DNA from 3 places in the Dactylosporangium sp. McL0621 genome. Region 2 is predicted to be linked to each of the others. Evidence: riboswitches for the same ligand, from Rfam matches in the RefSeq annotation. Region 2 holds a riboswitch; each other region holds the start of a gene.
What was found. Region 2 has a riboswitch for cyclic di-AMP ahead of ACPPVO_RS45715 (NlpC/P60 family protein). Riboswitches for the same ligand answer to the same signal wherever they lie in the genome.
Positions count from the first base shown of each region.

Region 1: linked by a shared signal. The riboswitch ahead of ACPPVO_RS53050 (hypothetical protein) and the one ahead of ACPPVO_RS45715 (NlpC/P60 family protein) in region 2 are both predicted to bind cyclic di-AMP.
Region 3: linked by a shared signal. The riboswitch ahead of ACPPVO_RS06255 (NlpC/P60 family protein) and the one ahead of ACPPVO_RS45715 (NlpC/P60 family protein) in region 2 are both predicted to bind cyclic di-AMP.

Region 1 covers NZ_CP188259.1:11,205,236-11,215,487, forward strand. Annotated here, with positions in the region: gene ACPPVO_RS53025 (hypothetical protein) at 248-790, opposite strand; gene dnaG (DNA primase) at 829-2,679, opposite strand; gene ACPPVO_RS53035 (polyprenyl synthetase family protein) at 3,055-4,089, shown strand; gene ACPPVO_RS53040 (SigE family RNA polymerase sigma factor) at 4,338-4,853, shown strand; gene ACPPVO_RS53045 (hypothetical protein) at 4,850-5,122, shown strand; gene ACPPVO_RS53050 (hypothetical protein) at 5,196-5,924, opposite strand; cyclic di-AMP (ydaO/yuaA leader) riboswitch at 6,094-6,236, opposite strand; gene ACPPVO_RS53055 (diguanylate cyclase domain-containing protein) at 6,307-7,851, opposite strand; gene ACPPVO_RS53060 (FAD-dependent monooxygenase) at 7,931-9,100, opposite strand; gene ACPPVO_RS53065 (TetR/AcrR family transcriptional regulator C-terminal domain-containing protein) at 9,168-10,070, shown strand; gene ACPPVO_RS53070 (aldo/keto reductase) at 10,080-10,252, shown strand, end outside.
Region 2 covers NZ_CP188259.1:9,642,961-9,653,212, forward strand. Annotated here, with positions in the region: gene ACPPVO_RS45700 (RCC1 domain-containing protein) at 1-576, opposite strand, end outside; gene ACPPVO_RS45705 (patatin-like phospholipase family protein) at 671-1,495, opposite strand; gene ACPPVO_RS45710 (pentapeptide repeat-containing protein) at 1,557-2,153, shown strand; gene ACPPVO_RS45715 (NlpC/P60 family protein) at 2,232-3,230, opposite strand; cyclic di-AMP (ydaO/yuaA leader) riboswitch at 3,238-3,395, opposite strand; gene ACPPVO_RS45720 (hypothetical protein) at 3,513-3,764, opposite strand; gene ACPPVO_RS45725 (MFS transporter) at 3,746-4,612, opposite strand; gene ACPPVO_RS45730 (DUF1269 domain-containing protein) at 4,674-5,180, opposite strand; gene ACPPVO_RS45735 (alpha/beta fold hydrolase) at 5,336-6,142, shown strand; gene ACPPVO_RS45740 (SpoIIE family protein phosphatase) at 6,146-8,572, shown strand; gene ACPPVO_RS45745 (STAS domain-containing protein) at 8,574-8,921, shown strand; gene ACPPVO_RS45750 (hypothetical protein) at 8,956-9,078, shown strand; gene ACPPVO_RS45755 (ABC-2 transporter permease) at 9,066-9,689, opposite strand; gene ACPPVO_RS45760 (ABC transporter ATP-binding protein) at 9,686-10,252, opposite strand, start outside.
Region 3 covers NZ_CP188259.1:1,360,007-1,370,258, reverse strand. Annotated here, with positions in the region: gene ACPPVO_RS06270 (AMP-dependent synthetase/ligase) at 1-1,485, opposite strand, end outside; gene ACPPVO_RS06265 (ABC transporter ATP-binding protein) at 1,482-2,249, opposite strand; gene ACPPVO_RS06260 (ABC transporter ATP-binding protein) at 2,424-3,158, opposite strand; cyclic di-AMP (ydaO/yuaA leader) riboswitch at 3,460-3,621, shown strand; gene ACPPVO_RS06255 (NlpC/P60 family protein) at 3,663-4,577, shown strand; gene ACPPVO_RS06250 (methyltransferase domain-containing protein) at 4,633-5,415, shown strand; gene ACPPVO_RS06245 (hypothetical protein) at 5,470-5,883, shown strand; gene ACPPVO_RS06240 (sigma-70 family RNA polymerase sigma factor) at 6,072-6,995, opposite strand; gene ACPPVO_RS06235 (NAD-dependent epimerase/dehydratase family protein) at 7,374-8,366, opposite strand; gene ACPPVO_RS06230 (glycoside hydrolase family 16 protein) at 8,646-9,572, opposite strand; gene ACPPVO_RS06225 (bifunctional metallophosphatase/5'-nucleotidase) at 9,799-10,252, shown strand, end outside.

The DNA.
Region 1 (10,252 bases), 1.6 Mb from region 2:
CGTGGTGCGCCTCGCCGTCAGTCCCCGGGCGGCGCCGACGCCCGACGTCCCGGCCGCGCTCACGCGACCGCGCTGACGCCTGACTTCGCCCCCGTCGTGGTGCGCCTCGCCGTCGGTCCCGGGGCGGCGCCGCCGCCCGACGTCCCGGCCGCGCTCACGCAACCGTGCCGACGGCTGACTTCCCTCCGTCGTGGTGCGCCTCGCCGTCAGTCCCGGGCGGCGCCGCCGCCCGACGTCCCGGCCGCGCTCACGCGACCGTGCCGACGCCTGACCTCGCCCACGCGACAAGCTCCGCCGTGTACTCGGCCACGCCGGGCGCGGACGCGTCGACGCCCTCGTCGTAGCGCACCGTCCAGCGCAGCCCGTTGACCCCGGGCACCCGCCGCCCCACGACGCGCACCCCGCCCCGCGCGCCGGTGAGCTCCTCGAGCGGATGGTGCGACGTGTGCGCGATCGACTTGTTGACGCGCACGCGCACCTGCTCGGGCACCCGGTCGGGGTCGAGCAGCGTGACGACCAGCGGCGGCAGCTCCTCCATCACCGCGTAGTCGCCGTCCGCGACCGGCACCTCCCGCGCCGCGATCACGGCGAGCTGCCGCCCGGACCACGTCGCCTTGTGGATCTCGTGCCAGCCGAGCCGCTCGTCCGCGCCGGGCAGCCACAGCCCGTGGTTGGTCGCCACCAGGACGTTGTCGCCGGTCGCGCCCGCCCACGCCACGACGCGCTCGTCCGGCCCGAGCTTCGGCCGGCGCTCGGCGGGCAGCCTTCTGCGCTGCAAGAACCCGAACACGGACTATGACCTCGTTTCGTTCAAGATGCCCGACCGGCTCACCAGCGGCTCGCGCCGCGATCGCGCAGGGCCCGCGCGTGCTGCTCCAGCGACACCAGCTCGCTGAACAGCCGCAGGTGCTCGTCGGCGCTGCTGACCGGGTTGATCCGCTGCAGCTTCGACTTGAGCTCCGCGATCGTCCGGTTCAGCGCCATGAGCTGGAGCCGGTTGATCGTCACCTCGACGTAGCGCGGGTCCGGCTCGCCGTCCAGCCGCAGCGGCTCCACCGCCAGCTCGGCCACCGTCGCGCCCGAGGCCAGGTCCAGGCAGGCCTCGCGGACCTGCTCGATCCAGACCGCGCCGCCGGTCGCGCTCGACGCGCCGCCCGCCTCCAGCACCGCGGTGCGCAGCGCGGCGTAGGTCGGGTGCGTGTACATCTCCGGGCCGATCGCATCGAACATCGGCCCCGCGAGGACCGGCTCCTGCAGCGCGAGCTTCAGCGCCTCCCGCTCGACGAGCGCCTCGGCGCTGTCGGGGGCGAGCACGCGCCGCTGCTGCGGGGGCGGCATCGGGTCGACCGCGCCCTTGGCCGCCGCGGCGACCGCCCGCTGCACCGTCTCGAGCTCCATGCCGAGGTCACCGGAGAGCTTGCGCGCGTACTCCGGCCGCAGCGTCCGGTCCTTGATCTTGGCGACCAGCGGCGCCGTGGCCCGCAGGGCGCCGACGCGACCCTCGGCGGTGTCGAGGTCGAAGCGCTGGATGACCGAGCGGAGCGCGAAGTCGAGCAGCGGCTGCCGGTCGGCGACCAGGTCCCGCACGGCCGCGTCACCCTTGGCCAGGCGCAGCTCGCAGGGGTCCATGTTGTCGGGCCCGACGGCGATGAACGTCTGGGCGACGAAGCGCTGGTCGTCCTCGAACGCGCGCAGCGCCGCCTTCTGCCCGGCGGCGTCGCCGTCGAAGGTGAAGATGATCTCCCCGCCGTAGCCGTCGGCGTCCATGAGCAGCCGCCGCAGCACCGAGATGTGGTCGCCGCCGAACGCGGTGCCGCAGGTCGCCACGGCCACCGGCACGCCGGCCAGGTGACAGGCCATCACGTCGGTGTAGCCCTCCACGATGACGACCCGGCTCTGCTTGGCGATCTCGCGCTTGGCCTGGTCGATGCCGTAGAGCACGTGCGACTTCTTGTACAGGGGCGACTCGGGCGTGTTGAGGTACTTCGGCCCGTCATCGTCGTCGAACAGCTTCCGCGCGCCGAAGCCGATGACCTCGCCCGCGATGTCCTTGATCGGCCAGACCAGCCGGCGCCGGAACCGGTCGATGAGCCCGCCGGAGCGCCCCTCGCGGCACAGCCCGGCGGTGGTCAGCTCGGTCGCCGAGAACCCCTTCACCCGCAGGTGCTTGGCGAGGTTGTCCCAGCCCTCGGGCGCGAAGCCGCACCCGTAGCGCTCGGCCGCCTCCTTGCTGAACCCGCGCTGCGCGAGGAACTCGCGCGCCTTGCGGGCCCCGGGCGTGCCGAGCTGCTCGGCGTAGAAGCGCGCGGCCTCGGCGTGCGCGGCGATGAGCCGGTGCTTCTGGCCACTGGGCCGCACCGGCGCGCTGCCGGCCTCGACGTAGTGCAGCTGCAGCCCGGCCCGGGACGCGAGCCGTTCGACGGACTCCACGAACGAGAGGTGATCGTGGTCCATCAGGAACTTGATCGCGTCGCCACCGGCGCCGCAGCCGTGGCAGAAGTACACGTTGCGGGTCGGTGAGACGTTGAAGGAGGCGGTCTTCTCGTCGTGGAACGGGCACAGCCCCTTGAGATTGCCGCCGCCCGCCGAACGCAGCGTGACGTGCTCGGAGATCACGTCCTCGATCGACGTGCGCTCCCGGACCAGGGCGATGTCCTCGTCCTTGATCTTGCCGGCCAACCGCCACCTCCCCCAGTCCGTCCACGCCTATCCTGCCTCGCGGCTACGACAATTTACGACTCGCGCGGCCGCACCGCCCCTCCGGGCGGCACCCGGCGCGAAGGTGCGGCCCTATGGCCCTGGACCGGACCATCTACTGTGGACCCAGCACGACCGGCGGCGCGACACGCGGATTTTGTCCCGACACGCACCGTACGGGCGACCGCGGTCTTCGCCACATGACCCCTCCATTGCGGAATCCGGCATGTCCGCCCGGCGGCACCGGCATACTTGACCAGGCTCACGAGAGCCCGGCGGCCGCATCGGCGCGGCCCGATCTTCCAGTACCCGCTGACTGTGCGATTTGCGATGGGTGGTGCGACCGCGGTGGTCATCGTGCTGAGGACCACGGACGACGTGCTGCGCTGGGCCGGGAGGCTTGTCGACCCGCCCCTGCGCACGGCGATCGGGCGGCTGCCCGAGCCGTCGCGGGAGGTCGCCGAGCTGCAGCTGGGCTGGCACCACCTCACCTGGGGCGGGGTGGACGCGCCGGCGGTCTCGGTGCGCAGCGCCCTGACCCTGGTCTGCGCGGACGCGGTCGGCGGCGACCCGCACGACGCCGTGCCCTCCGCGGTCGCGGTCGAGCTCATGCACCACTGGTCGGCCATCCGCCGCGACCTGGTCGACGAGCACGCCGACGGTACCGCCTGGGGCGTGGTCGGCGCCGAGCCCGCCTCGCTGGGCGGTGAGGCGCTGCTGGCGCTGGCCTTCGACGTGATCGCCACCGGCGACCCCACCCGCAGCAGCCCCGCGCGCATCCGGCAGCGGTCCGGACAGGCGAGCCCCGACCGGGCGATGCTGCGCGTGCTGGGCGATACCGTGCAGGAGCTCCTGCACGGCCAGCACGCCTCCCTGGCCCTGCGCGACACCCGCCCGGGCGCGACCCCGGCCGGCGAGGAGCGCACCGACCTGCTGCGCGACACCCTGGCCATGGTCGAGCAGCGCACCGGCGCCCTGTTCGGCTGCGCGTGCGCCCTCGGCGCGGCCGCGGGCGGCGGCGACCCGGCCCAGGTCGAGCGGCTGCGGCTGTTCGGCGTGCGCCTGGGCCTGGCCGTGCAGTTCACCGAGGACCTCGCGGGCATCGGGCCCGACCTGCGCCGCCGGCGCCGCTCGCTGCCGGTCGCGGCGGCGATCGCGGCCGGCGCCGACGAGCTGGCCGCGCTCTTCGAGGGCCGCACCCGCCTGAGCGACGCCGACCTGGAGCGCGCCGCGAAGACCATCGAGCAGTCCGGCGCCCGCGAGTGGTGCCGCCGCCAGGCCGACGAGCTGCTCTCCCAGGCGCTGCTCACGCTCGATCTCGCCTCGCCCTCCCCCGCCGCCGTGGCCGAGCTGGTCGCCCTGGCCCGCCGAGCCACCGCGACCGCGCGGTAAAGCACAAGACCCGCGCGGCAAGCACAGACCCGCGCGACCGCGCGGTAAAGCACAAGACCCGCGCGGCAAGCACGGACCCGCGCGACCGCACGGTAAAGCACAAGGCCGCGCGGCAAACACGGACCCGCGCGACCGCGCGGTAAAGCACAAGGCCGCGCGGTAAGCACGGACCCGCGCGACCGCGCGGTAAAGCACAAGACCCGCCGCAACCGCCGAACCGTTCCGGGCCCCGCCGACGCCTAAGGGGTATGGCCGACGCCATCGAGGATGAGTTTCACGAGTTCGTACGGGAACGACTGCCCGGGCTGCGCCGCGCCGCGTACCTGCTGTGCGGCGACTGGACCCGCGGCGACGACATCGTCCAGCGCACCCTGACCGACGTGTACGTGCGCTGGCGGCGCATCCGGCGGGCCGGGAACGTCGACGCGTACGTGCGCACGGTCCTCGTCCACCGCTTCATCGACGAGCGGCGCCGCGGCTGGGCGGCGCGGGAGTCGCCCGTCGACCGGCTGCCGGAGCGGTGCGCCGAGGACGTCGCGCTGGAAGGTGTACCGGAAGGGCTGGAGCTGCACGCGGCGCTCGCGCGGCTGCCGCACCGCCAGCGCGCGGTACTGGTGCTGCGGTTCTTCTGCGACATGTCCGTCGAGCAGACCGCGCGGGTCCTGCGCTGCGCCCCGGGCACGGTCAAGAGCCAGACCTCGGCCGCGCTCGCCACGATGCGGCGCCTGCTCGAGGACCCTTTGGACGCGGGGAGGACACGATGAACGACCGGCAGCTGCGGCGCCTCATGCACGGCGGTGACGAGGCCCCGGCCTCCCGCGTCGACCTGGCCCGCGTGGTCGCCGACGGCCGCCGGCGCCGGTTTCGGCGGACCGCGACCGCCGGCGCCGCGACCGCGCTCGCGCTGACCGTCGTGACGACGCTCGCCCTCAACGCCCCCCGGGCCCCGGTCCCGCCTGCGCCCGCGTCGACCCCGGTACCGGCCGCTTCCCCGCCCGAAACCTCACCGGCCACCGGCCGGGAACCGCCGTGACCAACGGCGGACGGTGAGGCCACGGGAGTTACGGTCCGGACCACCGCGGACGCCGCGGTAGCTCTGAGAAAAATCAGGCGATAGCCGCGACCACCTGCCCGGCCCGGTCGGCGTGCTTCTGGTACGCCCCCGGGAACGCGGAGCGCTGCACCGCCTGCGCGGCACCCGTGACGCTCATCCCCTGCCAGCCCGGCACCCGGGCGAGCGCGTTGAAGAACAGCATCGCCGAGTGCGCCGGGTCCATGAGCTCCGGCACGCTGCCCCAGCCCTGGCTCGCGCGCTGCTGGAACAGCCCGATCGAGTCGTGGTCGGTCGAGACGGCGTCGTGCGGCAGCTTCATCGAGGACGGGACGGTCGGGCTCGCCACGTTGTACAGGTCGCTCTCCTGCATCGCGGTGGCCACCGCGACGACGAGGCCCTTGTCCGGCACGCCCTGGGCGCGGCCCTGCTTGACGATGGCGGCGGCGTTGTTCATCTGGGTCTGGTCCAGCCCGGCGACCGGCCGCGGCCGGGCGGGCGGCGGCGGCGTGGCCGGCGCGGGCGCGTCGCCGAGCGTGGCCTGCCCGTCGAGCTCGGTCACGACGAGCGAGGCGTCCCGGGCGTAGGCGGGCGCGGGGGCCGCGGCGACGGCGACCGGCGAACCGGGCGGGCCGGCGGCGGAGCGGCCGGCCGAGCCGGACGCGAGCAGCGTTGCGGACAGGATGACGGCCGACACGACCGCGGGCTTGACTGGTTGCAGGGCCCGGCGATGCCGGGGCTGGAACTGGCGTGGCAATGGTTTGAGCGACAGCGGTTTCAGCAAGATGGGTTCCTCGGACGGATGCGGGCGCGCGCCATCGGCACGATCCCGTGGTGCCAAAGGGATCGCGCGGCGGCGGCGAACGGTCAACGGGTGTGACAGGCCAGGCTCAGGTCCTGGCGATCACCCGTCCGGGAGACAGACGACACAGGGCGTCGACGAGCACGCGTGGTTCTCCTTCCGGTGCCGCCTACCGGGTTAGCTGACGGGTTCGGACGGGAGGATTCGCCCTACCGTGACTCGGTCACGGATACACCCCAAGGACTGCGATGGGTCCCCGGCCCGCGACGCCGAAGTGGACGGCGCGGCTCGACGGCGCCTGCGCGGTGACCCCGCTGTTCGGGGTGCGTCGACCGCGGCAGACCATCCGACACTAACCGGCCGTTCAGCCCTCGGCCAGCCGGACCAATGGCATACCACCCGGTGCACCGGAACGCTCACCGTGCGCTGTCACCCGATCGGTCATCCCGCGCCCGTGGCGGTAGCCTTTCACCTGGTACATCGCCCGATCGGCGGTTCGCAGGGCCGCGCCCGCATCCCCCACCGTGGCATCGATCACGGCCGCCCCGACGCTGACGCGCACCCGCAGCACGTGCCCGTCGTGCACCACCGGCGCCGCGACCGCGCGCTCGACCCGGTCGACGAGCGCGGCCACCCCGGCCGCGTCGAGGCCGGCCACGTCCTCGGTCAGCACCACGAACTCGTCGCCGCCGAGGCGGGCCACGGTGTCGCCGGGCCGCACGAGCGCGCACAGCCGCTGGGCCACGGCGATGAGCACCGCGTCCCCGGCGTCGTGGCCGAGCGTGTCGTTCACCGACTTGAAGTCGTCGAGGTCACAGAAGAGCAGCGCGCTGTCGCCCCGCCCGGCGCGGGCGCGGCGCACCGCGGCGGCCAGGGGGGACGCCAGGGCGTCGCGGTTGGCCAGGCCGGTGAGCGGGTCCAGGGACGCGCGGCGCACCAGGTCGGCCTCGGCGGCCTTGCGCCCGGTGATGTCCTGCACCTGCAGGATGCCGAAGGCGGGCGGCCCGGCCACGAGCGAGAGCGTCGTGGCGACCCAGATCACGGCGCCGTCGCCGCGCACGCAGCGGATCTCGTAGTCGCGCACCGGGATGCCCTTGCCGGTCGTCGCGGCGGCGAAGGCGAGCCGGGCCAGGTCGAGGTCGTCGGGGTGCAGCAGGTCGGCGACGGGCCGCTCGAGCAGCTCGGCCTCGGCCCGGCCGAGCAGCTCGCACAGGGCGGGGTTGACGCGGGTCAGCCGGGCCTGGGTCGCGCCGTCGACGCCGATCATGCACATGCCGGTACCGGCGCCGGTGAAGGCCAGCCGGAAGGCCTCTTCGCTGGCCGCGAGGTGCCGGCGCTCCCGCTGCAGGGCCTCGACCAGGTTGGCGTTGTTGATCGCGATGCCCGCCTGCGCGGCGAGCATCTCGAGCAGCTCGCGCTGCAGCGGCCCGGGCCGGCGCCCGTCGGCGGGCAGGTCGACGCCGAGGATGCCCACCAGCTCGCCGTCGGGCGCCCGCAGCGGCGCGAACAGGGCGTCGAGCGGGTGCCAGCGCTCCTCCTCGGGCACGCCGTCGCCGCCGGGCACCTCGTCGGGCACCCAGGAGTGGATGTGGGCGCTGTGCCGCTCGTGCGGGAGGTACCGCAGCTGCCCCCAGGCCTCCGCGCGTTCGAGGTACTCGTCGAGCACCTCGGCCGGGTAGCGCGCCCCGAGCAGCGTCGCGCGCGCCTCCTCGGAGCCGGCGAGCGCGACCGCCTCGTACTCGCCCTCGGGGTGCAGGTAGTTGACCACGGCGACGGCGAACCCGATGCCGTCGACCACCGCGTCCACGATCAGCTGGAGGGTCTCGGCGAGCGTGGTGCCGGTGTTGATGCGGCCGGTGATGAGGTACACGGAGCGGATGGCGGCCATCGCCGCATCACGATCACCCATCGCGCGCCTACCCGGGTCCGGCCGACCTTGCACCCCTACATCGACGCATCAAACCGGATCTGAAGTAAACCCTTTGGGGTCAGGAGATTACTGCGGGCAGTGTCAGGGCGCCGGCCGCGCGGCGCGCCTCGCGGGTCATCGCCGCGATCATGAGGTTCCGCCCCGGCAGGTACGGCAGCATGCGGATGCTGAGGTGCTGCAGCCGCACGGCGAGCTCGGACTTCGGCGCGAAGGCCCGGGCCGGCATGAGCGCGGCGCGTTGGTTGACGTCGACGAACTCGCGCAGGTCGCGGTCGTACCCGGCCAGGTCCGCGTTCCGCGCGATGAGCCCGGCCAGCAGGTACGCCCCCACGAGCGCCATGCCGGTGCCCTGCCCGGTGAGCGAGGAGGGGGCGTAGCCGGCGTCGCCGACGAGCGCGACCCGCCCGGCCGTCCAGCCGGGCATCCTGACCTGGGCGTTCGGCGCCACGTAGAGGTCGGGTGCGGCCCGCATCAGCTCCAGCAGCCGCGGTACGACCCACCCGGCCCCGGCGAACGCCGCCTCGACGCCGCGCACCCGCTCGGCGCGGTCGCGCGGGGGCATCGGGCCGCCGTACAGCAGCGTCACCTTCACCGTGTCCGAGCCCCGGTCGGTCTTGACGCTCACCACCCGGCCCGGCATCGAGTACACCAGCTGCCAGCGCTCGATGCCCAGTTCGTTCGGGGCCGTGAAGACCGCGCTGACGCTGCCGAGGTGGTGCAGGTACCGCTGCGAAGGCCCGAACGCCAGCTCCCGGATGCGCGAATGGATGCCGTCCGCGCCGACCACGTAGTCGAACTCCCGCACGCCGCCGCTCGCGAGCCGGACCGTCACGGTGTCGCCCCCGTGCACCTCGGCCACCGTGTCCCCGAAGATCCACTCGACCCCCGCGGGCACCTCCGCGTGCAGCAGCCGGGTGAGGTCGCCCTTCATGATCTCGATGTCGGCGGGGTCGAGCACCCCGAACCCGAGCGGCAGCGTGGCGATCCGCCGGCCGCTGCCGTCGACGAAGCTCGTCCCTTCGGTGTCGGTACCGCACTCCCGCGCCGGCGCCGCGAGTCCCATGCGCTCGGCGACCTCGAGCGCCACCCCGCGGATGTCGACGGCGTACCCGCCGGCCCGGATCCCCGGCGCCCGTTCGACGACCGTCACCTCGCACCCGGCGCGGGCCAGCGGCGCGGCCACGGCGTTCCCGGCGATGCTCGCGCCGCAGATCAGTACCCTCGTCATGCGTACACCGTACGAACACCGCGTCCGGGCGCTCAACGATGCGCGAGCGACGGTAGGGTGTGCACTAGTGCAGCCCGAGCCCCCTTCCCAGCGCATCGTCGCGCGGATCCGCACCGCCATCGCCGCGGGCGACCTGCGCCCGGGCGACCGCGTCCCGTCCACGCGCGAGCTCATGCGGACCTACGGCGTGGCCATGGCGACGGCCACGAAGGCGCTGACCGCGCTGCGCCAGGAGGGCCTGGTCGAGCCCCAGCCCGGCATCGGCACCGTGGTGGCGCGCCGCCCCCGCGCCCGCGCGTCCGCGGCGCCCTCCCCCGCGGACCGGCTGGTGGCGACCGCGATCCGGCTCGCCGACACCGACGGCCTGACCGCGCTGTCGATGCGCCGCCTGGCCGCCGCGCTCGGGATGCCGACCATGACGCTGTACCGCCACGTCGCCGGCAAGGAGGAGCTGCTGCTGCTGATGACGGACGCGGCGTTCGCCGAGGCCCCGCTGCCCGGCTCCGACCCGTCGACCGGCTGGCGCGCGAGCCTGGCGACGTCCGCGCGGCTGCAGTGGGGCGTCTACCGGCGTCACCCGTGGGTGGCCGAGGTGATGTCGTTCACCCGCCCGCCGATGGCCGAGCGGGCCATGGCCCACACGGAGTGGAACCTGGCCGCCCTGGAGCGGGCCGGGATGGCCCTGCCGGTGGCCATGCACGCCACGATGATGCTGGCCAGCCACGTCCGCGGCACGGCGGTGAACCTGGAGTGGGAGGCCAACGCCGAGCAGGACACGGGCGTGGACAACGTCGAGTGGTTCACGGCCCAGGAGGCCCGGTTCGCGCGGATCACGGCCGGCGGCGCGTTCCCGGCCTTCACCCGGCTGGCCGCCCTGGGCCCGGACGCGGTGGACTACGAGCTGGACACCCTGTTCGAGTTCGGGCTGGGTCGCCTGCTGGACGGCCTGGCGGCGCTGCTGAGTCCGTAGGGTTGGACCATGCAGATCCCAACCGTGACGCTGAACTCCGGCCACCGGATGCCCGTCGCCGGCTACGGCACCTGGCCGCTGCAGGGCCGCGCGGCCACCGACGCCGTCCTGGCCGCGCTCGCCGCCGGCTACCGGCTGGTCGACACCGCGGCGTCGTACGGCAACGAGGACGCGGTCGGCGC
Region 2 (10,252 bases):
GGTCGTGACGCTCGCCCAGGTCGTGGCCGTGCCGACCTGCTGCGGGGTGGTCACGGTGTAGACGGAGGAGCCGAGGCCGAGCTGGCCGAGGCGATTGAAGCCCCAGCACCACAGGGTGCCGTCGGTACGGACCGCGCACGTGTGGCTGTCGCCGGCGCTGACGCTCGCCCACGTGGTCGCGGTGCCGACCTGGACCGGGGTGGTCTTGTTCACGGTGGTGCCGTCGCCGAGCTGGCCGCGGAAGTTGCGGCCCCAGCACCACAGGGTGTGGTCGGTGCGGGTCGCGCAGGTGTGGCTGGCGCCGGCGTCGATGCCGGACCACGTGGCGGCGGTACCCACCCGTGTGGGGGTGGCCCGGTCGACGCCGGAGCCGTCGCCGACCTCGCCGCTCCAGTTGCTGCCCCAGCACCACAGCGTCGCGTCGGTCCGGACGGCGCAGGTGTGCGCGTAGCCCGCGGCGACGGTGGAGACCCCGGGCCCGGCCGCGGCGGCGGGGCCGGCCATGGTGCCGACGGCGAGCACGACACCGGCGGCGGACGTCACCGCCGCGGCGATGACCCTTCTCAAGTGGCTCATGCGCTGCGACGGTAGGATCGCGCGGCCACGGTGGGCAACGGCGCCGCCACCGTACGGCCGCTGTCCTGGGACTTGACCGGGAAAGTTACAGCGTTCAATCGCTCCAGACCGCGCGCACCGCGTCGGCGAGGGCCGCACCCTGGCGCAGGCCGGCCTCGACGGCGGCGGCGCGGCGGGACGGGTCGAGCACATTGGGGCCGATGGCCTCGAGCGCGGCGTCGTCGGGCTCGATCACCAGGCTGCGCGCCGCGCCGGTGGCGGCGATCTCGCGGTCGATGAGCGGGCGGATCAGGCCGCCGACGGGCGCGATGACGAGCAGCGCGCCGGCGCCCTCGGCGAGGTCCGCGTTCGTGCCCGAGCGCACCCCGCCGTCCATGTACCGCCGGCCGTCGATGGTGACCGGCGGGAACACGCACGGGACCGCGCAGCTGGCGGCGACGGCGAGCGGGAGGGGTACACCCGCGGAACGATCGAACACGGCGGACCGGCCGCCGTCGGTGTCCACCGCGGTGATGCGCAGGGCCCGGTCGGGCCATTCGGCGACCGGCAGCTGGGCGGCGAGGCGCGCGACGTGGGGCTGCTCGTCGCCGGTCGGCGCGGCCAGGGCCATCGCGCCGATCTCGGCCATGATCTCGGCGCGGGGGCGGGACCGGTCGGCGAGCAGCGCGAACGCGGCGATGGCCGGCGCGATGTCGACGGCCGGGGCCGGGCGGTCCGGGGCGGCGGTCTGGGCGGCGACCGCGTCGTCGAGGGAGATCCCGGCGGCCACGACGGTGCCCACCACCGAACCGGCGGAGGTACCCACGACGAGGTCCGCGTCGCCGACCCTCACCCCGGCGCGGGCCAGCCCGCCGAGGACTCCGAACTCCCAGGCGATACCGGTCATCCCGCCGCCGCCGAGCACCAGCGCTTTCGTCATTACCGGAAGGTAACCCATCCGCTCACCCGGCACACCGCCCGGACGCGCGGAAGATCGAGTCATGCCGACCGCGCGGACCGTCGGCGGGCTGTCGATCATCGGCCTCGGGCTCGCCGCGGCCGCCCTGACCTGGTACGGCGGCGGCGGCGGCCCGGACCCGGCGCACGGCCCCCGCTGCACCACCCCGAGCGCCGCCGACCTCAGTGGCCGGACGGTCACCGCCTTCGACCTGGACCGCCCGCTGCGCTGCGCCAACCTGCACCGGGCCACGCTGCAGGACGCGGCCATCACGAGCGCCGACCTCTACGGCGCCGACCTGAGCCGCGCCACGGCCCGCTCGGCGCAGCTGAGCCAGGTGAAGCTGACCCGGGCCGACCTGGGCGGCGCGGTACTGCGCGACAGCTCACTGACCGACGTCGGCCTGCAGAACGCGACCCTGCGCGACGCCGACCTGCACGCGGTGTCGTTCCTGCGCACCGACCTGGCCGCGGCCGACCTGCGCGGCGCCGACCTGACCGGGGCCACGTTCGAGGCCTCCAACCTGCGCGGCGCCCGGCTGGGCGGCGCCCGCCTCGGCGGCACGTCGTGGGTGAACTCGGTCTGCCCCGACGGCACCAAGTCCACCGACGGCACCTGCGAGGGCCACCTGGGTGCCTGAGCGGCACGCCGGAAACCCCCGCTCGTCATCCCTCTCGGGGTGGAGCGGGGGTCCGCGGCGGTGGTGACATGCGACCCGTCAGGGGCGGCCGTAGCCGTACAGCGAGTCGATGTCGATGGGGGCCACCTTCACCACGGTCCGGCTGTTCGGCGCGTGGATGATCTGGTTGTTGCCGATGTAGATGCCCACGTGCCCGAGGCCGTTGTAGAACACCAGGTCACCGGGGGCCAGCTGGCTCCGCGTGATGTGCCGGACCTTGCCCCACTGCTGCGCGGCGTTGTGCGGCAGCGAGACGCCGGCCGCCTTCCACGCCATCATGGTCAGGCCGGAGCAGTCGAAGGTGTTCGGGCCGGCGGCGCCGAAGACGTACTTCTTGCCGAGCTGGGCCCACGCGTAGTTGACCGCCTTGCCCGCCGCGCCGGAGACGGCCGGCGGCGGACCCGGGTTCGGGTTCGACGTCGTGGTCTTCGTCGGCGTCTTGGCCTTGGCGGCCGCGGCCGCCGCGGCGGCGTCGGCCTTGCGCTGCATCTCGTCGAGCTTGACGATGTTGCCCTCGATCTGCTTGCGCCGCCCCTCGATGTCGGCCTTCTGCCGGCTCTGCGCCGCCAGGGTCTCGTTGAGGCGCTTCTGCTCGGTGTCGACGCCGGACTTCGCGGTCGTGTACTTGGCGAGGTCCGCCTGCTGGTTGCGGGATATCTGCTGCAGCGTGCCGACCCGGTCGAAGAACCCGTCCGAGGAGCTGGCGCCGAGCATCAGCGACCAGGTGTTGAGGTTGCCACCGGTCTTGTAGGCGTTGACCGCGATCTGGTCGGCGGTGGCGCGGGCCGCGTCCATGCTCGCCTGCAGCGGCTGGAGGTCGGTCTCCAGCTGCTTGATCGAGGCCTGGGTGGCCTCCAGATCGCCGTTGATCTTGTTGTACTGCTCGACGATGAGCTCGAGGTCCCGGTTGCCCTGGTCGATCTGGGCCTGCAGCTCCTCATGGGTCGGGTCGGCGTGTGCGGCACACGCCGGCGCGACCATCGCCGCGACCGCCACCCCGATGAGCAGCGAGCGCAGTGCCGTTCGTCCGTTGAACACGGCAGCGTCCTTCTTCCGGACCGCCTACCGGGTTAGCTGACGGGTTCGGGCGGGAGGAAGGTGCGCCCTACCGCGACCTTGACGGGCGCGGATTCACCCCACGGGGCGAGCCCCAAGTGGGTCCCCGGCTCGTGCGTCGCGCCTGCTCCCAGGCCCTTCGTACGACTCGGCGGCGCCGGCCCGGGCCGCCCAGGGGGTGGGCGGCGACTGCCGGCCGACTGGACCAAACGTAACGAGAACATCTCGGCGGCGGAACCGCACAGTCCCCGATCTAAGCAACACTTAACGCAGACTCAAAGATCCGTAGGCGGCGCTGAGCAGCAGCGGTACCAGGGCCGTCATCGTGGCCGCCAGCCCGACGAACTCCGCCGACCAGCCGATCAGGGCCGGCCCGAGCAGGATGCCGGCGTACATGAAGGTGGTCAGCCGGGCGACGAGGACCGCGGGCTCGGGGCCGGGCAGCCGTCCCACCGCGCTGAAGGTGAGCGGGATCAGCACCGACGAGCCGAGGCCGGTCAGGGCGAACCCCGCCACCGCGGCGCCCGGGTGCGGGGCCAGCACCGCGGTCGCGAGGCCGGTCGCGGCGACGGCGACGCCGAGGCGGAACAGCGGGCCGGCCCCCAGCGGGCGGTGAGCCGGTCGCCGGTGAGCCGCCCGAGGGTCTGGCCGCCGGTGTACGCGGTGATCCCCATCGCGGCGAGGCCGAGCGTCGCGTGCCGCACGTCGTGCAGGAATATGCCGCCCCAGCCGAGCGCGCCGCCCTCGCAGATCATGAGCGCCGTCGCGGTCAGGCCGAGCACGAGCAGCGGGCGGCTCCAGGCGGCCCGCGCGGACGACGGCGCCGCGGCGCCCGGCGGGTCCGGCAGGCGTGGCCCGAGTACCAGACCGGCGGCCAGGAGCAGAGCGCCCGCCGTGACCGCGTGCACGGCCAGCGACACGCCCGCGTGGGCCAGGACGGCCGTGGACAGCGAGGCCACGACCGCGCTGATGCTCCAGCCGGCGTGGCAGCCGTTGAGGATGGGCCGGCCCGCCCCGCGCTCGACGGCGACCGCGAGCGCGTTCATCGCGGCGTCGGTGGTGCCGTGGACCGCGCCGAGCAGCGCCGTGCCGGCGGTGAACCACCACGGGCCGGGCGCGACGGCGAGGCCGGCCAGCAGCACCGGCATGACGGCGAGGGTGACCCGCAGGATCGCCCGGGCGCCGACGCGGGCGGTGAGGGGGCCGACGAGCTGCATGCACGCGATGGCGGCGAGCGCGAACAGCAGGCCGGTGAGGCCGAAGCGGCCGTCGGTGAGGTGGTACCCGGCCTTGAACGAGGGGGCCCGCACGATGTACGTCGACAGCGTGAGGCCGTTGAGGAAGAACACGGCGATGACGGTCACGCCATCACGACGATCGGCGAACCCCGGATCGGACACGGCCGGTCCGGGGCCCGCCGAACGGTCAGACCCGCGCCAGGCGGGCCGCCTCGAGCGCGTCGCGGAGACGCTGCTCGGCCTCGCTGCTGAGCGAGCTGTGCAGGAGGCGGCCGCCGAGGTGGTACGGCTCCATCTCCGCCACGACCTTGTCGACGGTGATCTGGTCGACGAGCAGGAACAGGGCCGCGTTACCGGGCTCGAGCGCCGAGCCGACGTCCTTCATGAACTTGTCGTCCACCCCGGTGTCGGTGAACTTGCCGGCGACGCCGCCCGCGGCCGCGCCGACCGCCATGCCGATGAACGGGGCGAAGAACAGCAGGCCGATGAGGCCGCCCCACAGCGCCCCGCCGGCCGCCCCGACGCCGGCCATGCTCGTCGACTGGTGCAGCTTGACCTTGCCGTCACGGCCGGCCTCGACCACCGCGGCGTCGCGCACGGTGATCAGCCCCTGGCGCTGCAGCTCGATGATCCTTTCACGGGCCGAGTTCGCGGTGGCCAGATCGGGATAGCCGATCGCCACGAGTTCACTCATGGTGCCTCCTCCTAGTTGACCGTCCTTGCCCTGCAACGGTCTTCGAGCCGCGGCCCGGCCGCCTCGCCCGGCGGAGATGACCGCCGCCCCGATCGCGGGCAATAGCCCTCTGACCCCTTGTTCGCGCACGGCGGGCGCTAGTAACGTCACTGGCCGTGAGCGCAGTGCTGCGTAACAACGTGAGGCTCCTCGGCCCCGAGAACGCCGCCGCCCCGGCGATCGTGTTCGCACACGGCTTCGGCTGCGACCAGAACATGTGGCGGTTCGTCGCGCCCCGCTTCGCCGGCCAACACCGCGTCGTGCTCTTCGACCACGTCGGCGCCGGCGGCTCCGACCTGAAGGCCTTCGACCCGCAGCGCTACTCCACCCTCGGCGGCTACGCCGACGATCTGCTGGAGCTCCTCCACGAGCTCGACCTGCACGGGGTCGTGTTCGTCGGGCACTCGGTCGCCGCGATGATGGGCCTGCTGGCCGCGAACGCCGAGCCGGACCGGTTCTCCGGGCTCGTGCTCGTCGGGCCTTCCCCGCGGTACATCGACGACGAGGGCTACTACGGGGGCTTCAGCGCGAACGAGATCGACGAGCTGCTCGAGAGCCTCGACAGCAACTATCTCGGCTGGTCCTCGGCGATGGCCCCGGTCATCATGGGCAACGCCGACCGCCCGGAGCTCGGCGAGGAGCTGACGAACAGCTTCTGCCGCACCGATCCGGCCATCGCGCGGCAGTTCGCCGAGGTGACCTTCCGCTCCGACAACCGCGCGGACCTGGGCAAGGTGAGCGTGCCGACGCTGATCCTGCAGTGCTCCGAGGACGTCATCGCGCCGCGTGAGGTGGGCGCGTACTGCAACGCCAACATCCCCGGCAGCACGCTGGTCGTGCTCGACGCGACCGGCCACTGCCCGAACCTCAGCGCGCCCGAGGAGACCTTCGCCGCGATCAGCGGTTTCCTCCGGACGGGCTGAGGCGTGGCGGAGCCGCTGCCCGAGGAGAACGCCGAGGACCTCTACGACAGCGCGCCGTGCGGGTACCTCACGCTGCTGCCCGACGGCACCATCGTGCGCGCGAACCGCACGTTCCTGCAGTGGACCGGCTACCGCCGCGAGCAACTGGCCGGCCGGCGCGTGCACGAGTTCTACGCGCCCGGCAGCCGCATCTGGCACGAGACGCACCTGGCGCCGCTGCTGCACATGCAGGGCGAGGTCCGCGAGGCGGCGGCGGAGTTCCGCAAGGCCGACGGCACGAAGCTCGACGCATTCGTGAACGCGGCCCTGCGCGCGGGCCCGGCCGGCAGCCAGGCGCTCGTGCGGATGACGGTGTTCGACGCGAAGGAGCGCCGCATGTACGAGCGGCAACTGCTCGAGGAGCGCCGCAGCGCCGAGCGCAACGCCACGCGGATCCGGCTGCTGCAGAAGATGGTGGTGCGCTGCGCCGCGGTCGAGCGCGCCGAGGAGATCGTCGAGCCGATCGTGCAGGTCGGCGAGGAGGCGTTCGCGGCGACCGCGACCCGGGTGTGGCTCATCGACCCGGCGCAGGCGGCGCTGCGCCCGCTCGGCGACGCCGAGGATCTGCTGTCGCTCGACGACCAGGCCCCGGAGGCGCGCGCGGCGGCGCTGCTCGACGTCGTCCGGTACGCCGAGGACGACGGCGGCCTGCGCCTGGTCACTCCCCTGCTCGCCGACCAGCGGGTGCTCGGGGTGGTGTCGTTCGTGTTCGCGCCCGAGCCCACGCGCCCGCGCACGTTCGGCGAGGACGAGATCGAGCTGATGCGCACCATCGGCCGCCAGGCCGGGCAGGCGCTGGAGCGCATCCGGCTGCTGCAGGAGACGACGCGGCGGGCGTGGCAGTCGGGCTTCCTGGCCCGGCTCAGCCGCGACCTCGACGAGACGGTCGGGTTCGCCGGCCGCGCGACGCGGCTCGTGGAGCTGCTCGTGCCCGACGTCGCCGCCTACGCCCAGATCGACCTCGACGCCGCCGGCGACCCGGCCGGGGAGCCGGCCTGGCGGGCGGCCGCGCCCCGGCGGCCGGGCGGCGGCTGGACGATCCCGAACGACGTGCTCGCCTCGGTGCACGCGGCCGGGCGGGCCGGGACCCTGGCCGCGGTGCCGCTGATCGCGGCCGACGGCGACCGGGCCATGGTGCTGCCGCTGCGGGCCCGCAACGCGATACTCGGCACGCTGCTGCTCGCCGGGGGCGACGTGGCCGGGACGGGGCACGTCGGGCCGGAGTTCCTGGCCGACCTCGCCGACCGGGCCGGGCTGTCGCTGGACAACGCGCGCCTGGCCGAGCGGGACCGCGAGGTGGCGCACACCCTGCAGCGCAGCATGCTCAGCGGCGACTGGCCGGTCGACCCGCGCTACCACGTGGTGACCGCCTACCGGCCCGCGGTGCACACGCTCGAGGTGGGCGGGGACTGGTACGACGTCTTCGCCACCTCCGCCGAGAGCGTCGGGATCGTCGTCGGCGACGTGGTCGGCCGGGGCCTGCGCGCCGCGAGCGCGATGGGGCAGCTGCGCAGCGCCGTGCGCGCCCTCGCGACCGCCCACGACGGGCCGGCCGAGGTACTGCGGCACATGGACGACTTCGTCTCGCACTTCGCGGCCGGGCAGATGACCACGCTCGCGTACGCCGAGCTGGCGCTGGACAGCGGGGAGCTGCGGTACGCCTGCGCCGGGCACCCGCCGCCGCTGCTCGTGGAGCCGGGCGGGGTGCCGAGCTTCCTGTGGGAGGCGCGCTCCGGGCCGCTGGGCGCGACGGCCGCCGGGCGGGCGCGCAGCGAGGCGGTGCTGACCGTGCCGCGCGGGTCGCGCCTGGTGCTCTACACCGACGGCCTCGTCGAACGCCGCGGCGAGCGCTTCCACCACGGCCTGGACCGGCTCGCGGCCGCGGCCGCCGAGCACTGGCAGACCCCGCTGGGCTCGCTGGCGACCGAGCTCAGCGACGCCATGCTGCCGGGCGGCGGCGGCCACGACGACATGTGCCTGCTCGCGCTCGACTACGCCGACGCGCCGTCGTTCCGGGCCGAGGTACCGGCGCGCATGCACGCCCTCGCGGGCTTCCGCGCGGCCCTCGACGCGTGGCTCGCGGCCCAGGGCGTCGGCGAGTACGACCGCTTCGGCGTGGTCCTGGCCACCGCCGAGGCCGTGGCGAACTCGATCGAGCACGGGCACGGCCTCGACGAGACCCGCGGCGTGGCCGTCCTCGCGCAGGTCGACGGCGACACGATCGCCGTGCGGGTGAGCGACACCGGCCAGTGGCGCCCGCCGCGCGCGGCGCTGCAGCGGGGCCGGGGCCTGGCGCTGATCGGGCGCCTCATGGACGAGCTCGTGATCGACCGCGGTACCAGCGGCACCACGGTCCTGATGCGACGCCGCACCGGCGGCGAGAGGCGGTGACATGGACGGGGAGCGTCAGGTCCGGGTGTACTCCACGGGCGGCTGCGAGGTCGTCCAGCTGCTCGGCGACATCGACCACGCGACCGCCCCGCTCGTGGAGCGCGACGTGCTCATGAGCGTGCGCGCCGCCAGCGGCGTGGTCGTCGACCTCACCGAGACGACCTTCCTCGACAGCGCGGGGCTGCTGTGCCTGGACCGCGTGGTGACCGCGTTCGGCGACCGGGGCGCCCCGGTGCGCGTGGCCGCGCCGCCCGACGGGATGGTGCGCTTCACCCTCGACCTGATCGGCTTCCTGCCGGAACTGCTGTCCGAGGACGTCGACACGGCCCTGGCCGCGATAACCGAATGACCAGGGGCGCGCCGGCGGTTTCCCGGCGACCATCATGAATGCGCTCTGGCTCGCGGCCCGGCACCGGCTGTGGCCGGCCTGGCCCGCGCTGCTCGGCGCGTTCGTCGCGGCCGGCGGGGCCGGCGCGCTGTGCTGGTACACCATTCACAGAATCTGAAGCGTGCGCCGGTCGAGGATCACGGCCACCACGGCCGAGCCGGCGATGAGGGCGGCTCCCAGCGGCCAGAGCATCGGCACCCAGTCGACAAGCGCCGCGACGGACAGGTTCAGCTTGATGACGGCCATCATGACCAGCGCGAGGGGCAGCACCGTGCCCAGCACGCTGACGCGGGTGTACCCGAACCGGATGAACAGCGGGAACTGGACCGCCACGTTCACCGCGAACATCCCCCAGGACACCGCCAGCACCGCGCCGAGCGTGTGCGCGCCGAACGGCTTGGACTCGGCCCGCGCGAGGACCAGGGTCAGCGCCGTGCCCAGCGCGCCCGTGATCAGGAAGGCGCCCAGCGCCCAGACGTAGTGCCCGTAGACCACCGCGCGGCGGCGCAGCGGCAGCACCGCGTACAGCGTCTCCAGGCCCGCCTTGTCGGCGATGCTGAACGGATAGGCGACGACCGACGGGGCGACCAGCAGCACGAGGGCCGGCAGCACCACCGTCGGCCGCGTGGAGAGCAGCACGGTCACGATGAAGAGCAGGAGCAGACCCTGGCGGCGGTACGGCGCGACCGTACGCAGATCCAGCAGCGCGACGCGCGCGACGGCGCTCATACGAGGCTCCGGCGGGCGGCGGGGGTACCGATGTGGATGGCGATCTCCTCGAGAGTCGGCGGTTCGACGAGGACGTGCCCGTCGAGCAGGCCGGCCTCGTCGGCGCGCACGAGCGCCTGCACGCCGGCCGCGGTGCGCCGCGCGCCGATCAGCTCGACGCCGAGGCAGGAGTCGAGGTCGTCCGGGCCGCCCCGCACGATGCGGTACTCGTCCAGGAGCGCGTCCTTGGTACCGCTCGACACGATGCGCCCGTCATGGATGATCGTCACGTAGTCGCCGATGCGGTCCAGGTCGGTCGTGATGTGCGTGGAGAACAGCACGCTGTGCCGCTCGTCGACCATGAAGTCCCCGATGATGCCGACGAGCTCGTCGCGGGCGACGGGGTCCAGCCCGCTGGTCGGCTCGTCGAACACGAGGAGCCGCGCCTGGTGCGAGAGGGCCACGGCGATCATGAGTTTCATCGCCATGCCGCGCGAGAGATCCTTGACCCGGGCCCGCAGATCGAGGCCGAAGCTGTCGAGCAGCTCGCGGTACCGACGGCTCTCCCAGCGGTCGTAGAACGG
Region 3 (10,252 bases), 4.4 Mb from region 2:
GCGCCGGTCGCCGACGACGACCGCCTCCTTGATGTACGGGGAGGCCTTGAGCGCGTTCTCGATCTCGCTGGGGGCGACGTTCTTGCCGCCCGCGGTGATGATGATGTCCTTGGCCCGGTCGGTCACGCTCAGGTACGTGCCGTCGAGCACGCCGATGTCGCCGGTGCGCAGCCAGCCGTCCGGGGTCAGGGCGGCGGCGGTGGCGGGCGCGTCCGCGAAGTACCCCGCGAAGGTGCCCGCGTGCCGGGTCTGGATCTCGCCGTCGTCGGCGATGCGCACCTCGACGCCGCGCTGGGGCTCGCCGACGGTGCCGAGGCGGATGCGGCCCGGCCGGTTCGCGGTGGCGATGGCGGCGTTCTCCGTCATGCCGTACACCTCGTGCATCGGCACCCCGATGCCCATGAAGAACCGCAGCACCTCGGGCGCGACCGGGGCGGCGCCGCTGGCCGCGTACCGAATCTGCCGCAGCCCTATCCGCTCCCGCAGCGCGCGGTAGCAGCACAGCCAGCCCAGCGCGTAGCGCAGCCGGCTGCCGGCGGTGTGCCGCCCGCCGTTGGCCGCGAGGGTGGCCCCGATGCCGTCGGCGACCCGCAGCCACAGCCGGGCGTTGGCGCGCTTGAGCCGCGACGCGCCGGCGATGCGCGTGGTGACGCCGGCCAGCATCTTCTCCCAGATGCGCGGGACGCCGAAGAGGATCGTCGGCTGTACCTCACGCAGGTCCGCCTGCACCGTCGCGATCGACTCGCCGAAGTGCACGACCACGCCCGTGGCCGCGCCCAGCCACACGGTGAAGACGCGCTCGGCGACGTGACACAGCGGCAGGTACGACAGCAGCAGGTCGCGCGGGCCGGGCGGCGGGTCGGTGAGGCCGCCGTCGCCCCGCAGCACGTCGACCGCGAAGTCCACATTGGACACGGTGAGCATCGCGCCCTTGGGCCGCCCGGTCGTGCCCGAGGTGTAGACGAGCGTCGCCAGGTCGCCGGGCTCGGCCGCGAGCTCCAGGGGCGGGGCCGGCCCGTCGGCCAGCATGTCGTCCCACGACAGCAGGCGGTCGTTCTGGTACCGGTTGCGGATGCCCTTCGGGTCGAGGTACACGATCCGCTGCAGCTGCGGGCACTCCCCCAGCACCGCCAGGGCCTTGTCCACCTGCTCCTGGTCCTCGGCGATGAGCACCTTCGCGTCGCTGTGGGCCAGCAGGTAGCCGACGTCGCCGGCCGGGCTGGTCGGGTAGAGCCCGACGGTCGCGGCCCGCAACGCCACCGTGGCCACGTCGGCGTAGAGCCACTCGGGCCGGTTCTCGGCCAGGATCGCGACGCGGTCGCCAGGGCCGACGCCGAGCCCGCGCAGCGCGTGCGCGACCGACTGCGCCGAATCCCAGTACTCCCGCCAGGTGATCTCGCGCCAGATCCCGCGGTGCTTCTCCCGCAGCGCGACCGCGTCCGGGGTCCGGCCGGCCCGGTCGCGCACGAGGGTGGCGATTGTCATTTCGTCTCCCCCAGGTACGCCCGGATCACGTCCGGGTTCTGCTGGACCTCTTTCGGGGTGCCGCACGCGACCGGCACGCCGAAGTCGACCACCAGCACCCGGTCGGCGAGGTCCATGACCAGGCCCATGTCGTGCTCGACGAGGATCATCGGGATGCCCAGCTCGTCGCGGATGTCGAGGATGTACCGGGCCATGTCCTCGGTCTCCTCGAGGTTCATCCCGGCGACCGGCTCGTCCAGCAGCAGCAGCCGCGGCTCCATGGCCAGGGCCCGGCCGAGCTCCACCCGCTTCTGTACGCCGTAGGGCAGCAGCCCGACCGGCATCCGGCGCCACTGGGCGAGCTCGAGGAAGTCGACGATCTCCTCGACCCGGGCCCGGTTGGCCAGCTCCTCGCGGCGGGCCCGGCCGACCCAGGCGATGGCGGCCAGGGTGCCGTAGCGCATGTGGTGGTGCCGGCCGAGCATCAGGTTCTCCACGACCGTGAGCTGGCGGAACAGCTCGACGTTCTGGAAGGTGCGGGCGACGCCGAGCCGGGCCACCTTGTCCGGGCGCGCGCCGGTGATGTCGGTGTCGCCGAGCAGGACCCGGCCCTCCTGCGGGCGGTACACCCCGGAGATCACGTTGAAGATGGACGTCTTCCCGGCGCCGTTGGGGCCGATCACGGCGAAGAGCTCGTCGGCGCCGACGGTGAAGTCGACCCCGTTGATGGCCTTGACCCCGGCGAAGCTCAGCCGCACATCACGGAACGTCAGCACATCGCTCATGCCGTCACCTCCGCTTCGCTCCGGTAACGGCATGACGAGAGCTGAGCTTCATGATGAGCGGCCCCTCCGCTGCGCTCCGGACCGCTCATGCCGTCACCTCCGCTTCGCTCCGGTAACGGCAGGACGAGAGCTGAGCTTCATGATGAGCGGCCCCTCCGCTGCGCTCCGGACCGCTCATGACAACCACCGCTTGCGGCGCTTGTAGTGCTTGACGTCGCGGAACGAGTGGGCCGCGTGCGAGCCGAGGTAGAACTCGCGGATGTCGTCGTCGGCGAGCAGCTCCGCGGCCGGCTTGTCCAGCACGACCTTGCCGTTCTCCAGCACGTAGCCGTGCTCGGCCACGGACAGCGCCATTGTCGCGTTCTGCTCGACCAGCAGCACGGCGGTGCCGGCCCGGTTGATCTCCACGATCAGGTCGCGCACCTGCTCGACCAGGCGCGGGGCCAGGCCCAGGCTCGGCTCGTCCAGCAGCAGGTAGACCGGGTCGGACATGAGCGCCCGGCCCATCGCGAGCATCTGCTGCTCGCCGCCGGAGAGGTAGCCGGCGACGGCGCCGCGCCGCTCCTTGAGCACGGGGAAGAGCGTGTACATGCGCTCCATCGCCTCGGCCACGCCGCGGCGGCGGGTGTGGGCCCCCAGCCGCAGGTTCTCCTCGACGGTGAGCTCGGCGAAGGTGCGCCGGCCCTCCATGACCTGGCTGATCCCGCGCCGGACGATGGCGGCCGGGCGCAGGCGGTGGATGGGCCTGTCGCCGAGGGTGACGCTGCCGCGGGTGACGGCCCCGTCGTGCACGCCGAGCAGGCCGGACAGCGCCCGCAGCAGCGTGGTCTTGCCGGCGCCGTTCGCGCCGAGGAGGGCGACGATCCGGCCCTCCGGGACGTCGAGGCTCACGCCCCGTAACACCAGCATCACGTCGTCGTAGACGACCTCGAGGTTCTGGACCCGTAGCACGTTGCGGACCCCCGAACTATTTGCACCGGCGGTGTAAGAAGTTACGTGTATTTAACCCGCTCCAGAGGAGGAATCAAGTCCCGAATTCGTAACCGTCCGGCACCAAAGTCACGGTGTGGTACCGCCGATGAACCGGTAGTAATCCGGACTTTTAGGTTATTAGATATCGAGGGGGGCGCACGCCTTCCGCCCGAGGGGTGATCACGTTAAGTTAGGCCCTGGCCTGCTCGGCAGTCCGCCGTCCACCCCGGATGGCGCCGGGCAAGCGCCGCCGAATCGAACCCGCGCGCACCCGCCCTCGGGCGCGCGCGTCGAACCGGGGACCCACGCAATTCGGGGTGAATCCGCGACGCTGCGGTAGGGCGCTTCTCTTCCCGCCCGAACCCGTCAGCTAACCCGGTAGGCGGTTGGTGCAGAAGGGTCTACCCTCCCTTGTCCACTGGACATCGTGCCTGCCGGTCGGTGCTGCGGACCCTGCTGATCGGGTTCCTGTCACTCGCCGTGCTCGCACCCGCCACGGTCGCGCACGCCGACCCGTCGCTGGCCGAGATCGAGGCCCAGCTCGACAAGCAGAACAAGGACCTCGAGGCCACGATCGAGTCGTGGAACAAGCTCAACATCGACATCGCCGACTCGCAGGCGAAGGCCGCCGACCTCGAGAAGCACGTGACCGCGGCCAACGACGGCGTCCAGGCGATCGCGATCGAGGCGTTCAAGAGCAACGGCAAGCTGCGCAACCTCAACGCCATACTGAACGCGACGTCGTCGGGCTCACTGATCGACCAGATGTCGATGCTGCAGCAGATCACGCATCAGCAGCAGAAGAGCATCGAGGAGTACCGGGCGGCCAAGGCCACCCTGGACCAGACGATCGCGACCCAGAACACGCAGAAGGCCGACTTCGAGAACCAGCGCAAGCAGATCGAGGGCGACGTCAAGAAGCTCGAGGATCTGCAGAAGAAGGCCAAGAACGCCGGCAGCACCAAGGTCACCGGGGCGAACTACAACCCGGGCACCCTGCCGGCCGTCTCCGGCAACGCCGGCGCCGCGGTGAACTACGCCAAGAGCAAGCTCGGCAAGCCGTACGTGTACGGCGCCGCCGGTCCGAACTCGTTCGACTGCTCCGGCCTGACGATGGCCGCATGGGCGGCCGCGGGTGTGAGCCTGCCGCACAACGCCGCCAGCCAGTGGAGCAAGGTGGCCCACATCCCGCGCAGCGCGCTGGCCCCGGGCGACCTCGTCTTCTACAACGGCCTCGGCCACGTCGGCATCTACGTCGGCAACGACACGATCATCCACGCGCCGCACACCGGTGACGTCGTGCGGTATGCATCGGTCAGCGTCGACAGCATCTACGGGTACGGCCGCGTCAAGTAACGCCGCGTCGCGAAGGGCCGCTCTTTTCGAAGGGCGGCCCTTCATCATTGGCACCATGGCTTCCTGGGACCCTCAGCAGTACGAGCGCTTCGCCGAGGAGCGCGCCCGGCCGTTCCGCGAGCTCGTCGCCCGCATCCCGACGACCTCCGCGGTCGCCGTCGTCGACGTGGGCTGCGGCCCCGGCACGATGACCGCGACGCTCGCCCAGCGCTGGCCCGACGCGGCGATCCTGGGTCTGGACTCCTCGCCGTCGATGATCACGGCCGCCGATGAGCGGCGCACCGCCCAGCTGACCTTCCAGCTCGCCGACGCGGCCGGGTGGCGGCCCCAGCGCGGCTCCCTCGACGTCATCGTGGCCAACGCCTCGCTGCAGTGGGTCGACGACCACGAGACGCTGCTGCCGCGCTGGGCGGCCGCGCTGGACGACGGCGGCACCCTCGCGTTCCAGGTGCCGAGCCCCGGCTTCGACCCGGGCCTGGCCGGCGTGGCCGCCCGGGAGCGGTGGGCGCCCGGGCTCGCGGGCGCGCTGGGGGCGACCGGGCCGCGCTCGGCGACACCGGTGCTCGACGCGGCCGAGTACGTGCGGCTGCTCTGCGCGGCCGGGCTCACCGTCGACGCGTGGGAGACGACCTATTACCACGTGCTGCCGGGCGACGACCCCGTGTTCGAGTGGTTCAAGGGCACCGGGCTGCGCCCTTACCTCGACGCACTGTCGGGCGAGGACCTCGAGGAGTTCAGTGCGGACATCCGGACCGAACTGCGGCGGCTGTACCCGCGCGAGCCGTTCGGCACGATCCTGCCGTTCCCGCGCCTCTTCGTGGTCGCCCATCGGCCATGATCCGCGTCGGGTGGTTTACATCTCGGCGGGCCCGGCGTTCCTACGCTGGCGCGCGTGAGCAAAACCTGGAAGATCATTATTTTCAGCGCGATCGGCGCCTTCCTGCTGTGTTGCGGGGGCGGCGCGGCCGGGCTGTACTTCATCGTCAACAGCGCCACGAAGGCGCCCAAGGCCGCGGCCGGGGACTTCCTGACCGCCCTCGAGTCGGGTAGGACGCAGGCCGCCTACGACATGCTGTGCTCCTCGGCGCAGCGGCAGTACGGGCCGGAGGCCTTCGACACGTACGTCAAGAAGGACCCGGTCACCGGGCACGACCTGGGCTGGGGCGGCTCCTACAGCAACGACAACGGCACCGAGACGGCGTCGATCGACGCCAGCGTGACGTACAGGAGCAGCGGCAAGTCCAAGCACACGTTCGAGCTGCTCAAGGAGAGCGGGGCGTGGAAGGTGTGCGGCGACCCGTACTAGGAGCAGACAAAGGCCCCGGGTCCTCATCGACCCGGGGCCTTTCGCCGTCTTGAGTTGGGCTGCCTTTTGGCTGAGCGGCCTGTCGTTTGGCCAGGTGGCCTGGCGTTGGCTGGGCGACCCGTCGTTGGTTGGACGGCCCGTCGTTTGGTTGGGCGGCCTGTCGTTGGGTTGGGCGGCCTGTCGGTTGGCTAGGCGGCTTGGAGCCCCTCGGCCCGGGCCAGCTCGCGCAGCCGGCCGAGCGCCTGGATCTCCAGCTGGCGGATGCGCTCGCGGGACAGCGAGAACCGCGAAGCGACCTCGGTCAGCGAGTGCTCGCGGCCGTCCTCGAGGCCGTAGCGGGCCCGCATGATGCCGGCCGAACGGTCGTCGAGGTGGTTGAGCAGGCCCTCGATCCGCTGGCGCTCCAGCGCGGCCAGGACCACGTCCTCCGGCGACGGGGCGTCGGAGTCCGCGACCAGGTCGCCCAGGTTGGTGTCGCCGTCGTCACCCACCGGGGTGTCGAGCGACACGGTGTCCTGCGACCAGCGCATGAGCTCGTGCACCCGCTCGACGGGCACCCCGAGCGCGGTGGCCAGCTGCTCCGGCTCCGGGTCGTTGCCCAGCTCACGGGTGAGCTGCCGCGCGACGTTGCGCATGCGGTTGACGTCCTCGACGAGGTGCACCGGGAGCCGGACCGTGCGCTCCTGCTGCGCGATCGCCCGGCTGATCGCCTGGCGGATCCACCACGTCGCATATGTCGAGAACTTGTATCCACGCACGTAGTCGAACTTCTCGACGGCCCGCACGAGGCCGGTGTTGCCCTCCTGGATCAGGTCGAGCATCGGCATGCCGGACCGCACGTAACGCCGCGCGATCGACACCACGAGACGCAGGTTGGCCCGGATGAACCGGTCCTTCGCCCGCTCGCCGTCCGCCACAAGGCGGTGCAGCTCCGCGGCCGTCACGCCGTCGGGGATCTCGTCGCTGTCGAGTAGGTGCTCGGCGTAGAGCCCAGCCTCGACCGCCTTGGACAGCTCGACCTCAGAAGCGGCGTCGAGCAGCGGCGTGCGGGAGATCTCATGCAGGTACACGCCGACCAGGTCACGCTCCTCGGCGCCTGTGTCGGTTCGCATCTCCACTTTCACGTTCTCCACCTTCGGGCCCCTCCCCGCTCCATCCTTCGCCTTCCCCGTTCCACCCTGCTAAAACGGGTGCCCCCCGGGTATGCCCCCTACACAACAGTCAAAGCGCCTTCCGAATTCCGCCCTCAGGGGCGATTCGGTGACGACCCCTGAGAGTTGCACCACTTACCTAGACGCTCGGGAGACTGCTCCGGTTCGCTTCGGTTGCAACAAGTGATACGTGCTCTACCTGCCCGTCAGACGCCTGAATTCGCTGTGAGTTCCCTGGGAACGCCCGCGCGGGGGACGGCGGACGCTGCTCGGGCACGGTGGTTATCGGCAAGGGTCGGGCACACGACAGCGTTTTCCCACCGGCGGGCGACGTGATGCTTACCGCTCGTGCCATTCCCGCAACAACTGCGCCTCTTCTTCGATACCCAGTCCGTTCTTCGCATCGATGTGGGGTGCGTCACGAATTGCGGCGACGGTGTCCCGGACGGTCTCGTCCAGCGGCCGCGTGCGCAGGCCGGCGGCCAGGGACGGGGTGACGTCCCGGCTGAGGAACCCCGCGTACTCCGGCAGGGGCAGCCAGAAGGGCAGCGAGCGCGGCCCGGCCCACGGGGCGACCTCGCGTTCGAGCAGGAAGTCCTGGTCGACCCAGGTGAGCTGCTGCGGTACACCCGCGCCTTCGGCAAAGCCGGCATGGAACGCCGCCCGGCTCATCGGCGCGCCGATCCCGTCGAACGCGCCCGCGAGCCCGGCCCCGGCCGCGTCCACGATCCACTCGGCGAGGTCGCGCACGTCCACGAGCTGCACCACCTCGTCCGGCCCGCCCGGAGCGAGCACCTCCCCGCCGCGCAGCGCCCGGCGCACCCAGTACTCGAACCGGTACGTGGGGTCCTCCGGCCCGACGATCATCCCGGCCCGCAGCAGGAACGTCCGGTCGGCGCCGAACCCGTCCGCGGCGAGGCGCTCGCAGGCGACCTTGGCCCGCCCGTACGACTCCGCGTCGGTCCAGGGGTCCGCGTCGAAGTCGGCCGGGAGCAGCGGCGCGGCGCCGGCGGTCTGACCGGGGGTCTCGGCGTCGGAGTACGCGGAGCAACTGGAGACGAACGTGTAGTGCCCGACGCGACCGGCGAGCGCGGCGACGGCGTGCCGGACGTGCAGCGGGTGCCGGCCGACGTCGACGACCGCGTCGAACTCGCCCGTGACGGCGTCGAGGCCGTCGGGGCGGTCGCGGTCGGCCCGCACGAAGGCGGCGCCCTCGACGGGCGTGCCGGACTCGCCGCGGGCGGCGCAGACCACGTCGTGGCCGGCGTCGAGCGCACGCCGCGCGACGGCGCGGCCGAGGAAGACGGTGCCACCGAGTACGAGGATTCTCATCGGCCGATGATTTGCTGTCGGGCGCGGGTTGGACAGGGCGTTTCGCGTCGGGCGGATCCGCTGTGAGACGAAATGGTCCGACACTCCGTGATCGGACATTTCGGATTTTTCGCCTGACGGGGTTTATGTCGGCTTACCTGGACTTTGGGGCTGCCAAACGACGCTCGGCCGATGGCGGCGGGAGCTTGCGCTCCCGCAACGTGTAAGCGTGGTCCTGGTTCGTTGTTGCGTACCGTTATTCCTAACTCGACGCGGCGTGCCATTGACGTCTTGAAGCCTTTATGCGCGGTGCGAGGACTTCGGGCGGTGCGGGCGCGTCTTGTGGATTACCAGGGCGAAGAGCGCAAAGGCCGCCGTCACCACCGCGGACATGGCCAGCCACAGCGACCAGTGCCGGTTCGACGGCGGGCCGGCCGGCATCGCGCCCTCCCTTGTGGACGGTTTGGTGACCGGCGCCGGGGTGGCCGGGTCGGTGGGCTCGAAGGACCAGATGCGCAGGTAGTCGACCTGGAACTCGGCCGGTAGTGCGGTCGACGAGCCCGGTGTGCCCGCCCGGTCGCCGGTCGTCACGGCGAAGCCGAACCAGCGCGGCTCGGTCGACACCGCGGGGTCCAGGGAGCGCTGGGTGCCGTCGACGAAGACCTTGAAGCCCGAGGGGGCCCACTCGATGACGTACGTGTGCCAGTCCCGGAACGGGCCGGTCAGCACGTTCGTGGTGGTGCCCGCGCCGTCGGAGTTGCTCACCACGGCCTGCTCGGCGCCGGGCTTCGCCATGATCTCCAGTTGTGAGCCGTGCTGGGCCGCGGCGCGGTCGACCGGGCGTAGCAGGGCCATCGAGTCGATGCCCGCGCCGACCGGCACGCGGGCCTTGAACTCGTAGCGGCCGAACTGCTGCGCGGCGCCCACGCAGCGGACCTCGCCGGTGACGAAGGGCTTGCCGCCGTAGGTGCGCCGGTGCAGGGCCAGGCTCAGGTGGCCGCCGGAGACCGTCACCGCCTCGGGGCGGAAGTAGCTGGCCTGGGCGCCCTCGGGGGCGCCGTCGTACGCGGAGCAGCCGGTCGGCAGCGTGCCCGCGTCGTCGAAGGAGTTGGAGAAGACCGGGCGCCAGCCGTCCGGAGCGGCGGCGTTCACCCGTTCGGGGAAGATCAACCCACTCAGCGCGGCCGATGTGAGGACGACCAGCACGGCCGAGAACCGCCTCAGCATCGTGACCGCCTCCGTACGCGCGGTGTACCTTCCCCGGCAACGTACTAGATACCCACGGATAGTGCACCGTCGCGCAGTGTGCACTGCCCGTTCGGAGGGTCCGTTCCGGCGAACCCTCGCCTTTACCCGTACGACATTTATCCGACGGCAAGTCCTGCTCGCGCGCGGTCGATGCGATCGACAAGGATGGCGACCGACGCATGTTTCCCTGCTACTAGGAGAGATCATGGCCCAGCCAAGCGCCCGCGGCTGGCGGATCGCGCAGCACCTCGCGGTGCCCGCACTCGCCGTCGCGGTCGTCGCACTGCTGCCCTTGGCCAAGACGGGCGGTTCGCAGGCGTCGGACCAGTGGACCCCGCTGACCCCGGCCAAGGTCTCGTTCGCTCAGAAGACCGGGCCGACGACGACCGCGCAGCTGCTCGGCTTCAACGATTTCCACGGCAACATCGACCCGCCGACCGGCAGTGGCGGGCTCATCAACGGCGTCCCCGCCGGTGGTTCGGAGTACCTCGCCACCTACCTCACCAAGCTGCGCGAAGACGCCAAGAAGGCCGGCGTCAAGTACAGCGACACGGTGGCGGCGGGCGACAACATCGGCGCCTCGCCGCTGGTGAGCGCCGCGTTCCACGACGAGCCGGCGATCGAGGTGCTCAACGCGATGGGCCTCGACCTCGCCTCGG